DNA from 4 places in the Sphingobium sp. HDIP04 genome. Region 2 is predicted to be linked to each of the others. Evidence: riboswitches for the same ligand, from Rfam matches in the RefSeq annotation. Region 2 holds a riboswitch; each other region holds the start of a gene.
What was found. A riboswitch is a leader RNA that binds a small molecule or an ion and turns the genes downstream of it on or off. The one in region 2 is predicted to bind cobalamin.

Region 1 (2,194 bases), on a different contig from region 2:
ACCGCCACGGCGCCCAGTTCCGGGGCGGAGACGCTGGCCAGTGCGCCCTGAAAACCGCCCATGGGCGTCCGGGCATAGCCCGCGATGATGATGTCCTTGTTCATTTTTCTTTCCTCAGGCGCCTGGGCAGATTCCGGACGGGGCGAAGCGCGGCGTCGCAGGCGAATCGCAACCCTGATTTTCCATTCGCATCGGTTCGCTCTTTTCCTATACCGCCGGGCGCGCAGCCGGGGAAGGCGGCGCGGATTTGCCGTTCAACCCTCGCGATCCGGGACCACGGAACCGCGCCGGTTGGGCATGGCGTCGCCCTCCAGCCTGTCCGCCTTGCGGCTTCGCCGGGCGATGCGCTTTTCGACCAGGAGGAGCAAGGAAAGCAGCATCAGCGCGATCAGCGATCCGACGAGCACGAGCACATATTGGCCCGCCCCGGCCGTGATGCCGACGGCCGCAGCCATCCACAGGCTGGCGGCCGTGGTCATGTTGCGCACATCCCCGCCGCGCACGAAGATAAGGCCGCCCGCAATGAAGCCGATCGCCTGCGCAAGTCCCTGAACCACGCGGATCGGATCCCCGTCCGGGTGCACTTCCACCAATTCGAGCGCCGACAGCGTCAGCATGGCCGAACTCAGCGACACCAGGCCATGGGTGCGCAGGCCCGCATCATGGCCGTTGCGTTCCCGCTCGAAGCCCAGGGCAAGGCCGAGCAGCGTCGCAAGGACAAGGCGGACGAGCGTGGTGCCGAAATCGTTGGCCAACATGGCCATGAAACCCGCGAAGGGCGGCTGCCGTTCCCTCCAGGACGGACGGCAGCGGAAGCCGAGGCCCGACCGCGTCGCCACCCTCCCATTTCCGGCCTTGCGATTGATCGAAGCCGGCTTTATCAGCACTGGCGCGACAGGTTCCCTGCAAGGGGATGAAAAGGGAAGTCGGGTGAAATGCCCGCGCTGCCCCTGCAACTGTAAGCGGCGAGCCTTCCGGCCATCGCGCCATTGAACCGACAGGGTTTCGAGAAGGCGGCCGGACAGCATCGACCCGCGAGCCAGGAGACCTGCCTGACGCCGTCGTTCTTCGACCGGACAGGGTGTGCCGGGCGAACGGGGGTCTCCTCGCCGAGCGACAGCCATCGCCTTGCCGGTGCGACCGCGCGGGGGGGAGTCCTGTCGCCTGCCCTGGTGCCGGCCTGTCCTCCCTTGCCCGGTTCCCGATGGGGCGCATGCCGCCGGGCTGGAGGATGTGGAATGACTGATTTGCGGGGCCATTGCTGATGCTGCGGGCTGTCGGGCCTGGGGCGTCGGTGGTCGTCTGTTCGACCTGCCGTCTTTCGGCGGAGCAGCGGGCGGATGCGGCAGGGCGGCGAGGCGGCGCCCTGCTGGTCGAGGCGCTTCACAGGGTTCGCGACGGCGATCCCGCCTATGCGGCTGTCGCGGTGCAGGACATGCCCTGCCTCTTCGCCTGCGATCGCCATTGCGCGGTGCATGTGCGCGGGACCGGAAAGGTCGGCTATGTGCTGGGCGACTTCACCCCCGATGAGGAAGCCGCGCGGGCGATACTGGACTATGCGGCGCGCCACGCCGAAAGCGAGGAGGGCGTGGTGCGCTATGCCGACTGGCCGCAGGGGGTGAAGGGGCATTTCATCGTCCGCACGCCGCCCGACGGCTTCGTCTGTTCATGATCCGCTTCGTCGACCGGGCCGCCTTTGCCGCCGCTCTGGCGGAGCTTCCCGCCCTGGACGCAGGCGCTGCCGCAGCGGCGGCGGAGCGGCAGCGGGTGCTGACGAAGCCCGCCGGTTCGCTGGGGCGGCTGGAGGAGATCGCCCTGTTCATGGCGGGCTGGCAGCGGCGGGAACGGCCCCGGGCGGAGCGCATCCGCGCCGCTATCTTCGCGGGGAATCATGGCGTCGCGGCGCGGGGCGTCAGCGCCTTCCCGGCAGAGGTCACGGCGCAGATGGTGGCCAATTTCCGTCATGGCGGCGCGGCGATCAACGCGCTGGCCCAGGCCTGCGGCGCGGAACTGGCCGTCGTCGCGCTCGATCTGGAACGGCCGACCGGCGACATCTGCGCGGAGGCGGCCATGAGCGAGGCGGATTGCCTGAGCGCGATCAATGCCGGAGCGGCGGCGGCGGAAGAGGGCCTCGACCTGCTGTTGCCGGGCGAGATGGGCATTGCCAACAGCACGCCGGCGGCGGCGCTCTGCG
Region 2 (2,194 bases):
ACGTCAGTGCCGTAAAGCTGATAAAGGGACGGGGCCTTGAACCCTTCGCCATAGCTCATGCGGATATTGGTCGCGCCGTTGTTGGGCGTGTAGTTGGCATTGGCGCCGAAGGTAGTCGCGCCGCCGAACTGGCTGTGATCGTCACGCCGCGCACCGCCGGTCAACGACAGACCCGCAAAGGGCTTCAAGATCGCCAGCGCATAGACGCTGTCGACATCGGCCTTGTGGCTTTCCACCGAGCCGAAGCCGGAGAAGTCATAGTCGGGCCGTTCATGTTCATAGCCGAAGACCAGCTTCGCCTGATCGACCGGCTGATAGACGCCCTCATATTCGAAGCGCAGATTGGTGCCCGAATAGCCATAGGGGCCGAATGCGGATGTATAGTCGCGGTCCATGCGGAACCAGGTCACGGCCGCCCGGTTGGTGAGCCTGCCGTCGAACAGCGACAGGTTCAGCCCGGCATAGCCGACATATTGATCGGATTTGGAGGTGTCCGCCGTGCTGTCCAACACGCCGTTGTCGGTATCCAGATCGGCATGGATATAATAGCCGCGCAGGTCGAGGCTGAGGGTATCGGTGAAGGCCAGCTTCAGCTTGGCGTTGGCGGCGATATTCTCATAGCCGTCCTTTTCCGTGCCATTGGCGGCGGAGGAAATGCCGTCGGTGTTGAAATAGGCGATGCCGACGCCGCCCGATGCGATGCCGCTGCCGCCCGAAACATCCGCCTTGGCGTTCAGCGTGTCGCTATAGCCGTAATCGACCGATGCATTGCCCGCGAAACCGGCGGCAGGCGTGCCGGTCATGACGTTGACGACGCCGCCGACCGCCTGGCTGCCATAGGCGATGGAGTTGGACCCCCGCAAAATTTCGATCCGCCGGATATTGCCGGTCAGCAGATTGCCGAAATCGTACATGTCGCCGATGCCGCTGGTGTCGTTGACCTTGACCCCGTCGATCAGCACCAGCGTCTGCGTCGTTTCCGCGCCGCGCAGCGAAACGCCGGTCACGCCGCCCAGGCTGCCGCTGCGATTGAAGCGCACGCCCGGCGTGGTGGCCAGCAGGTCTACGACGCTGACGCTCTGGCGCGTGCGGATGGTGTCGGCGTCGATGACGGTGACGGCCTGGCCGACCTCGTCGCGGGGCTGCTCGATGCCCAGCGCGGTGACGATGATCTCGTCATCATCGGCGGCGAAGGCGGGCGCGGCCGCAAGCAAAGCGGCAAGAGAGAGGGTGGCTTTCAACATTATATCTGTTTCCCTGAGCGTCGCTGCGACTTCATGGCTCAGGGCATCCGCTCATCGCGGTCGGCGCAGGGGGAAGTCGACGCCAGTGCCCTCCCCCGCACCGATGCGGCCCTGCGCCGCTTCGTCGCTCAGACGGAAAACACCGTGCCATGGCCAACCCCTGGGCCAGGGCAAGAGCGACCATGCGCCGGCAGGTCTCCTGGCTCGCGGGTCAACGCAGCGATGCACGCCTTCCCGGACTTGCGTCCAGTGGCCGGTCCATGGACCGAAGTGCATCGCGCTCACCGCTTACAGTTGCAGGGACAGCCGCGGAATAGGACGGTTTCCCGCCCGCACCGCATTCCCGTTTTCAGCCCTTTGGGGGCACCGGCGCGATCTTCTTTGCGCGCGAGGGTTTGTCCCCGCCCGCGCCGCGCGCCATAAGGGAAAGCGAGGACAATGCCAAGCGGCATGAGGAGGGACGGAATGCGATTGCTGGGCGCGGTTCTGGCCGGGGGACGATCCAGCCGCTTCGGCAGCGACAAGGCCTTGGCGATGCTCGATGGGCGGACATTGCTGGATCATGCGGCGGGGGCGCTGGGCGCGCATGTCGAGACGGTCGTGATTTGCGGACGGCGGGTTCCGGGAATGATCGGACTGGCGGACCGGCCGGCGGCGGACATGGGGCCGTTAGGGGGGCTGAACGCCGCGCTGCATCATGCGGCGGCGCAGGGTTATGACGCGGTGCTGACGACGGGGTGCGACGTTCCGGTCTATCCGGACGGGTTGGCGCAGGCCTTGATCGGGGACGGCGCGGCGATCCTGAAGGGGCAGCAACTGGCGGGATTCTGGCCCGCTTCATTGGCGGGAGAGCTGGATGCGCATCTGGCCGAGGAGAATAGCCGGTCGATTTACGGCTGGCTGGAGCGGGCCGGGGCGCGGATCGTGGAGCGGCCGGAGTTCGTGCTGCC
Region 3 (2,194 bases), on a different contig from region 2:
GCATGTCATCGTCACCGGCCGCAACGCGCCCGACGCGCTGATGGAGGCGGCCGATCTCGTCACTGAAATGACCCTCCTCAAACATCCCTTCCGCAGCGGCGTGAAGGCCCAGCCGGGAATCGAATTCTGACACGCACCGCCTTCGACATCGCCGCCTTCGAGGAACTGGTCCACCTGCGCCGCGACGTGCGCCATTTCCTGACCGATCCGCTGGAGGAGAGCGAGGTCGAACGGCTCCTCGCCCTCGCTCACAGCGCGCCGTCGGTCGGGCTGTCGCAGCCCTGGCGTTTCGTCCGCGTCGAAACGCCCGCCCTGCGCGAGCGTCTTGCCGTCCATGTCGACGCCCAGGTCGCCAAGGCGGGCAAGATGTACGAAGGGGAGGAGGACAGGCTCTACCGCAGCCTGAAATTGCACGGCCTGCGCGAAGCGCCGGTGCTGTTCGCCGTCTATTGCGACGAAGGCACGGAAACCGGCCACAGGCTGGGCGCGATCACCATGCCGGAGGCGCGCCGCTATAGCTGCGTGATGGCGATCCACACGCTCTGGCTCGCCGCCCGGACTCGCGGCATCGGCATGGGGTGGGTGTCGATACTGGACCGTGCGACGGTGGACGCGATGCTCGCCATTCCGGAAAACTGGCGATGCCTTGGCCTGCTGTGCCTGGGCTATCCAGTCAGCGAGGAGGCGACGCCGGAACTGGAAAGGCGCGGCTGGGAACATCGGACGGACTGGCATTCGACGATAGTGACTCGCTGACAATTCCCCTCCCGCATGCGGGGGATTGAAGGCCTCTTCCCTTTCCCTTCCTCTCCGCCTATGAGCAGCCTTGGAACGGGCCATGCCCGCTCCATCGATCGCGTCGGTGCCCCGCAAGGGGCTTAAATGGGAACGCGGTGCGGGAGGATGCTCCCTAATCCGCGGCTGTCCCTGCAACTGTGAGCGGCGAGCAAGGCAAGGACGGCCTCCCGAGCGGGCGGCCAGCCACTGGAGCGATCCGGGAAGGCCCCTGCCGAAGCTGTGACCCGCAAGCCAGGAGACCTGCCGAACGCAAGGGTCGCTCTAGCCATGGTCCAGGGGATGGTCACGGCTCGGTTCTCCGCACGGGCGACGAATGCGGCTGGGGGAAGCATCCTCCGGTCGTCGTTGCGATGTGGGAGGTGAAGTCCGTTGCCAGACGCGCACAGCGCATCGTCCGCCGCCATTCGCGGCTGGTGTCCGACGGCATGGCGCCCGATGATGGCGGGCGACGGGCTGCTGGTGCGGGTCCGTCCCCCGCAGGGCCGCCTCGCCCTCCCGCAGGCCTTCGCCCTTGCCGAAGCCGCCCGCCTTCACGGCAACGGCCTGATCGACCTCACCAACCGGGCCGCGCTTCAGCTTCGCGGCGTGACGGAGCAAAGCCACGGCCCGCTGCTCCGGCAGCTCGTCGCCCTTGGCCTCGCCGATGCCGATCCGGCCCGCGAAGCGCGTCGCAATTTCCTGCTCGCGCCGGATTCAACGCCCGGCGACGACAGCGAAAGCATCGCGCTCCGCCTGATCGCCCATCTCGACGACCTGCCCCAGCTTCCCTCCAAGATCGGGATCGCCATCGACGCGGGGCCTGCCCCCTGCCTCGCGGGGGTTCCCGCTGACTTTCGCTTCGAACGAAGCCAGGCGGGCGCGCTGCTGTTGCGGGTGGAGGGACGCCCCATGGGCTCGCCCACCAGCGTCGAAACGGCGGCGAGCGACCTGATCGCGCTTGCCCGCTGGTTCCTTGCCACGGGCGGCGCGGCATCGGGCCGCGCAGCCAGGCATGGCGCGCCGCTGCCGATGGCCGCTGAAATGGCGCCCGCGCCTTCCCGCGCACTTTCCCACGTGCTGGCCAGCGCATCCGGGCCGTTCCACGCCGTCCCCTTCGGCCAGATTGACGCCGACGGCCTCATCGCGCTGACGCGAAAACGGAACGTCGCCGCCCTGCGCCTGACGCCATGGCGCGGCCTGATCCTGGAAGGCGGCGCGCAACGCGCCGGTCACGCCCCCCCGGACGGCCTGCTGCGCGTCGATGCCTGCCCCGGCGCGCCCGCATGCCCGCAGGCAAGCGTCGAGACCCGCGGCCTCGCTTCCCGGCTCGCGCCCCTTGTCGAAGGGTCGCTGCATGTTTCGGGCTGCGCCAAGGGCTGCGCCCGCCAGGGAACCGCCAAGCTGGTCCTTACCGGCC
Region 4 (2,194 bases), on a different contig from region 2:
CGCTCAAGCCCTATCCCCCAAACCCTGCCGGATATGTCCGTGCAAAGCCCCCTTTTGCATGATCGGGCCGTCATAACGCCCCCCGACGCCGCGCCGCAAGGCGAAACGCGCCGGGCAGGGGCATGTTCGCCCGCCTCCTGTCCAGGAGCAAACCAGAAAAGTGACAGTTGGGCCCTTGTTTTTGGGCGATACAGGCGGCCGATCCGCCGCTATGGTCGCCAGTGATCAAGCGAGTTGCAGCGCCGATCATAGAAGAATGGAAGACGTCATGCTGAACATGCCCTGGGACCAGCCCGCCACCATGATCGACCTGGACGGCAAGGCGCCGATCATCGGCACGATCCGCGATTGCGCCCAGCATTTCGCGATCTTCAAGCCCCATGCGAAGGAACAGGCGCGCATCCTGTTGACCCAGCCGGTCCATCGCGAAGGTCGCAAGACGCGAACCTGGGTGCTGGAGCCGTGGGAGATCGAAAAGCTGGTCGAACGGCTGAGGGCGGAGGTGCATTGAAATAGGATCGTCGTCCCCGGCGCTGCGAGTCCTGCGCCTCCAGCGCCTCGCCGGGAGCGGCGCGTTGGCCCTGCCCGACGGAAGAAGTCGTCATTGCTCCTCTTCCCATTTGCTCGCCCAGCCTCTATGCACGCCCATGAAGGCCGGTTTCGGCTGGCCTTCATGATCGCGCCGGTGCCCCTTCAGGGGGCTTAATAGGGAATGCGGTGATGAATCCGCGGCTGTCCCTGCAACTGTAAGCGGCGAGCGAGACGCATAGCGATCCTCCGCACATGCGGCAGGATCAGCCACTGGGCCGGACGCTAAGTCATGCGAGGCCTGGGAAGGCCATGCGCCAAGCCGTGACCCGCGAGCCAGGAAACCTGCCTGCGTCTGGTCGCTCTTGCCATGGTCCAGGGGATGGCCGCGGCACGGTCCTCCGTCTGAGCGACGCTTCACGCAGCGGGAGCTGCTGTCCGCATGCCGGGCGCAAGAGCGTCCGTCCGGCATGCAGGCGGCTTCCGTCCGGTTCGCAGACGCCGACGGGGATCGTCCCTATGACCATATCGTCCCATGCGCCGTCCGGCCGCCTGCGCCGCCGCGCCGCCGGCATGTTCGCCGGGCTCCTCGCCGCCAATCTGGCCGCCTGGATCGCGGCCTTCGCCATTTTCGCCGGCGACCCCGTCATGCTGGGCACGGCGCTGCTGGCCTGGAGCCTGGGCCTTCGCCATGCCGTCGACGCCGATCACATCGCCGCCATCGACAATGCGACCCGCAAGCTGATGCAGGATGGCCAGCGGCCCCTTGCCGTCGGCTTCTGGTTCGCCATCGGCCATAGCGGCATCGTCCTGATCGCCGCTGTCCTCATCGCCTTCGCCGCCAATGCGCTGAGCCGGGTGGAGGCCGCTGGAGCCATTGGCGGCACCATTGCGACGATCGTGTCGGCAACCTTCCTCTTCGCCATCGCGGCGATGAACCTGATCATCCTGCGATCAGTGCTCAAGACCTTCAACCATGTTCGAAGGGGCGGCGCCTATGTCGATGAAGACATGGACATGCTGCTCGGCAGCCGGGGTCTTCTGTCGCGCCTCTTCCGGCCGCTTTTCCGGCTGGTGACGCGAAGCTGGCACATGGCGCCGCTCGGCTTTCTCTTCGGCCTGGGCTTCGACACCGCGACGGAGGTCGCCATTCTGGGCCTGTCCGCCGGCCAGGCGGCCAGCGGCCTTTCCATCGCGACCGTCCTCATCTTCCCCCTGCTCTTTGCGGCGGGCATGGCGTTGATCGACACGGCGGACGGCGCGCTGATGATGGGCGCCTATCGATGGGCGTTCGTGAAGCCGATCCGCAAGCTCTACTACAACATCACCATCACGCTGGCGTCGGCGCTGGTCGCGCTGCTCATCGGCGGGATCGAGGCGGCGGCGCTGCTGGGCGACAGGCTCGGCCTCCGCGGCGGCGCATGGACCCTGGCCGCCGACCTTGGCGATCATTTCAACAGCCTGGGCTTCGTCATCATCGGCCTGTTCGCCGCCTGCTGGCTGCTGAGCTGGGCCATCTACCGCTGGAGAGGTTTCGACGAGATCGAGGTCGCCTCCATCGCCGGCCACCAAGCACAGGGAAATCCCGCGTGAAGAAGATCCCCGCCACCGTCATCACCGGCTTTCTGGGCGCCGGCAAGACCACGCTGATCCGTCACCTCATCGA

Region 1: linked by a shared signal. The riboswitch ahead of L286_RS37465 (DUF1636 domain-containing protein) and the one ahead of L286_RS37010 (TonB-dependent receptor plug domain-containing protein) in region 2 are both predicted to bind cobalamin.
Region 3: linked by a shared signal. The riboswitch ahead of L286_RS37335 (precorrin-3B synthase) and the one ahead of L286_RS37010 (TonB-dependent receptor plug domain-containing protein) in region 2 are both predicted to bind cobalamin.
Region 4: linked by a shared signal. The riboswitch ahead of L286_RS37310 (HoxN/HupN/NixA family nickel/cobalt transporter) and the one ahead of L286_RS37010 (TonB-dependent receptor plug domain-containing protein) in region 2 are both predicted to bind cobalamin.

What each region holds. Positions count from the first base shown of each region.
Region 1 is NZ_ATDO01000095.1:419-2,612, reverse strand. It holds gene L286_RS37475 (acetyl-CoA C-acyltransferase) at 1-104, opposite strand, end outside; gene L286_RS37470 (MgtC/SapB family protein) at 255-887, opposite strand; cobalamin riboswitch at 880-1,070, shown strand; gene L286_RS37465 (DUF1636 domain-containing protein) at 1,265-1,672, shown strand; partial or broken gene cobT (nicotinate-nucleotide--dimethylbenzimidazole phosphoribosyltransferase) at 1,669-2,194, shown strand, end outside.
Region 2 is NZ_ATDO01000089.1:2,986-5,179, forward strand. It holds gene L286_RS37010 (TonB-dependent receptor plug domain-containing protein) at 1-1,244, opposite strand, end outside; cobalamin riboswitch at 1,417-1,630, opposite strand; gene mobA (molybdenum cofactor guanylyltransferase) at 1,710-2,194, shown strand, end outside.
Region 3 is NZ_ATDO01000094.1:18,479-20,672, forward strand. It holds gene cobO (cob(I)yrinic acid a,c-diamide adenosyltransferase) at 1-130, shown strand, start outside; gene bluB (5,6-dimethylbenzimidazole synthase) at 127-756, shown strand; cobalamin riboswitch at 844-1,061, shown strand; gene L286_RS37335 (precorrin-3B synthase) at 1,234-2,194, shown strand, end outside.
Region 4 is NZ_ATDO01000094.1:11,037-13,230, forward strand. It holds gene L286_RS37305 (hypothetical protein) at 269-511, shown strand; cobalamin riboswitch at 669-895, shown strand; gene L286_RS37310 (HoxN/HupN/NixA family nickel/cobalt transporter) at 1,048-2,121, shown strand; gene cobW (cobalamin biosynthesis protein CobW) at 2,118-2,194, shown strand, end outside.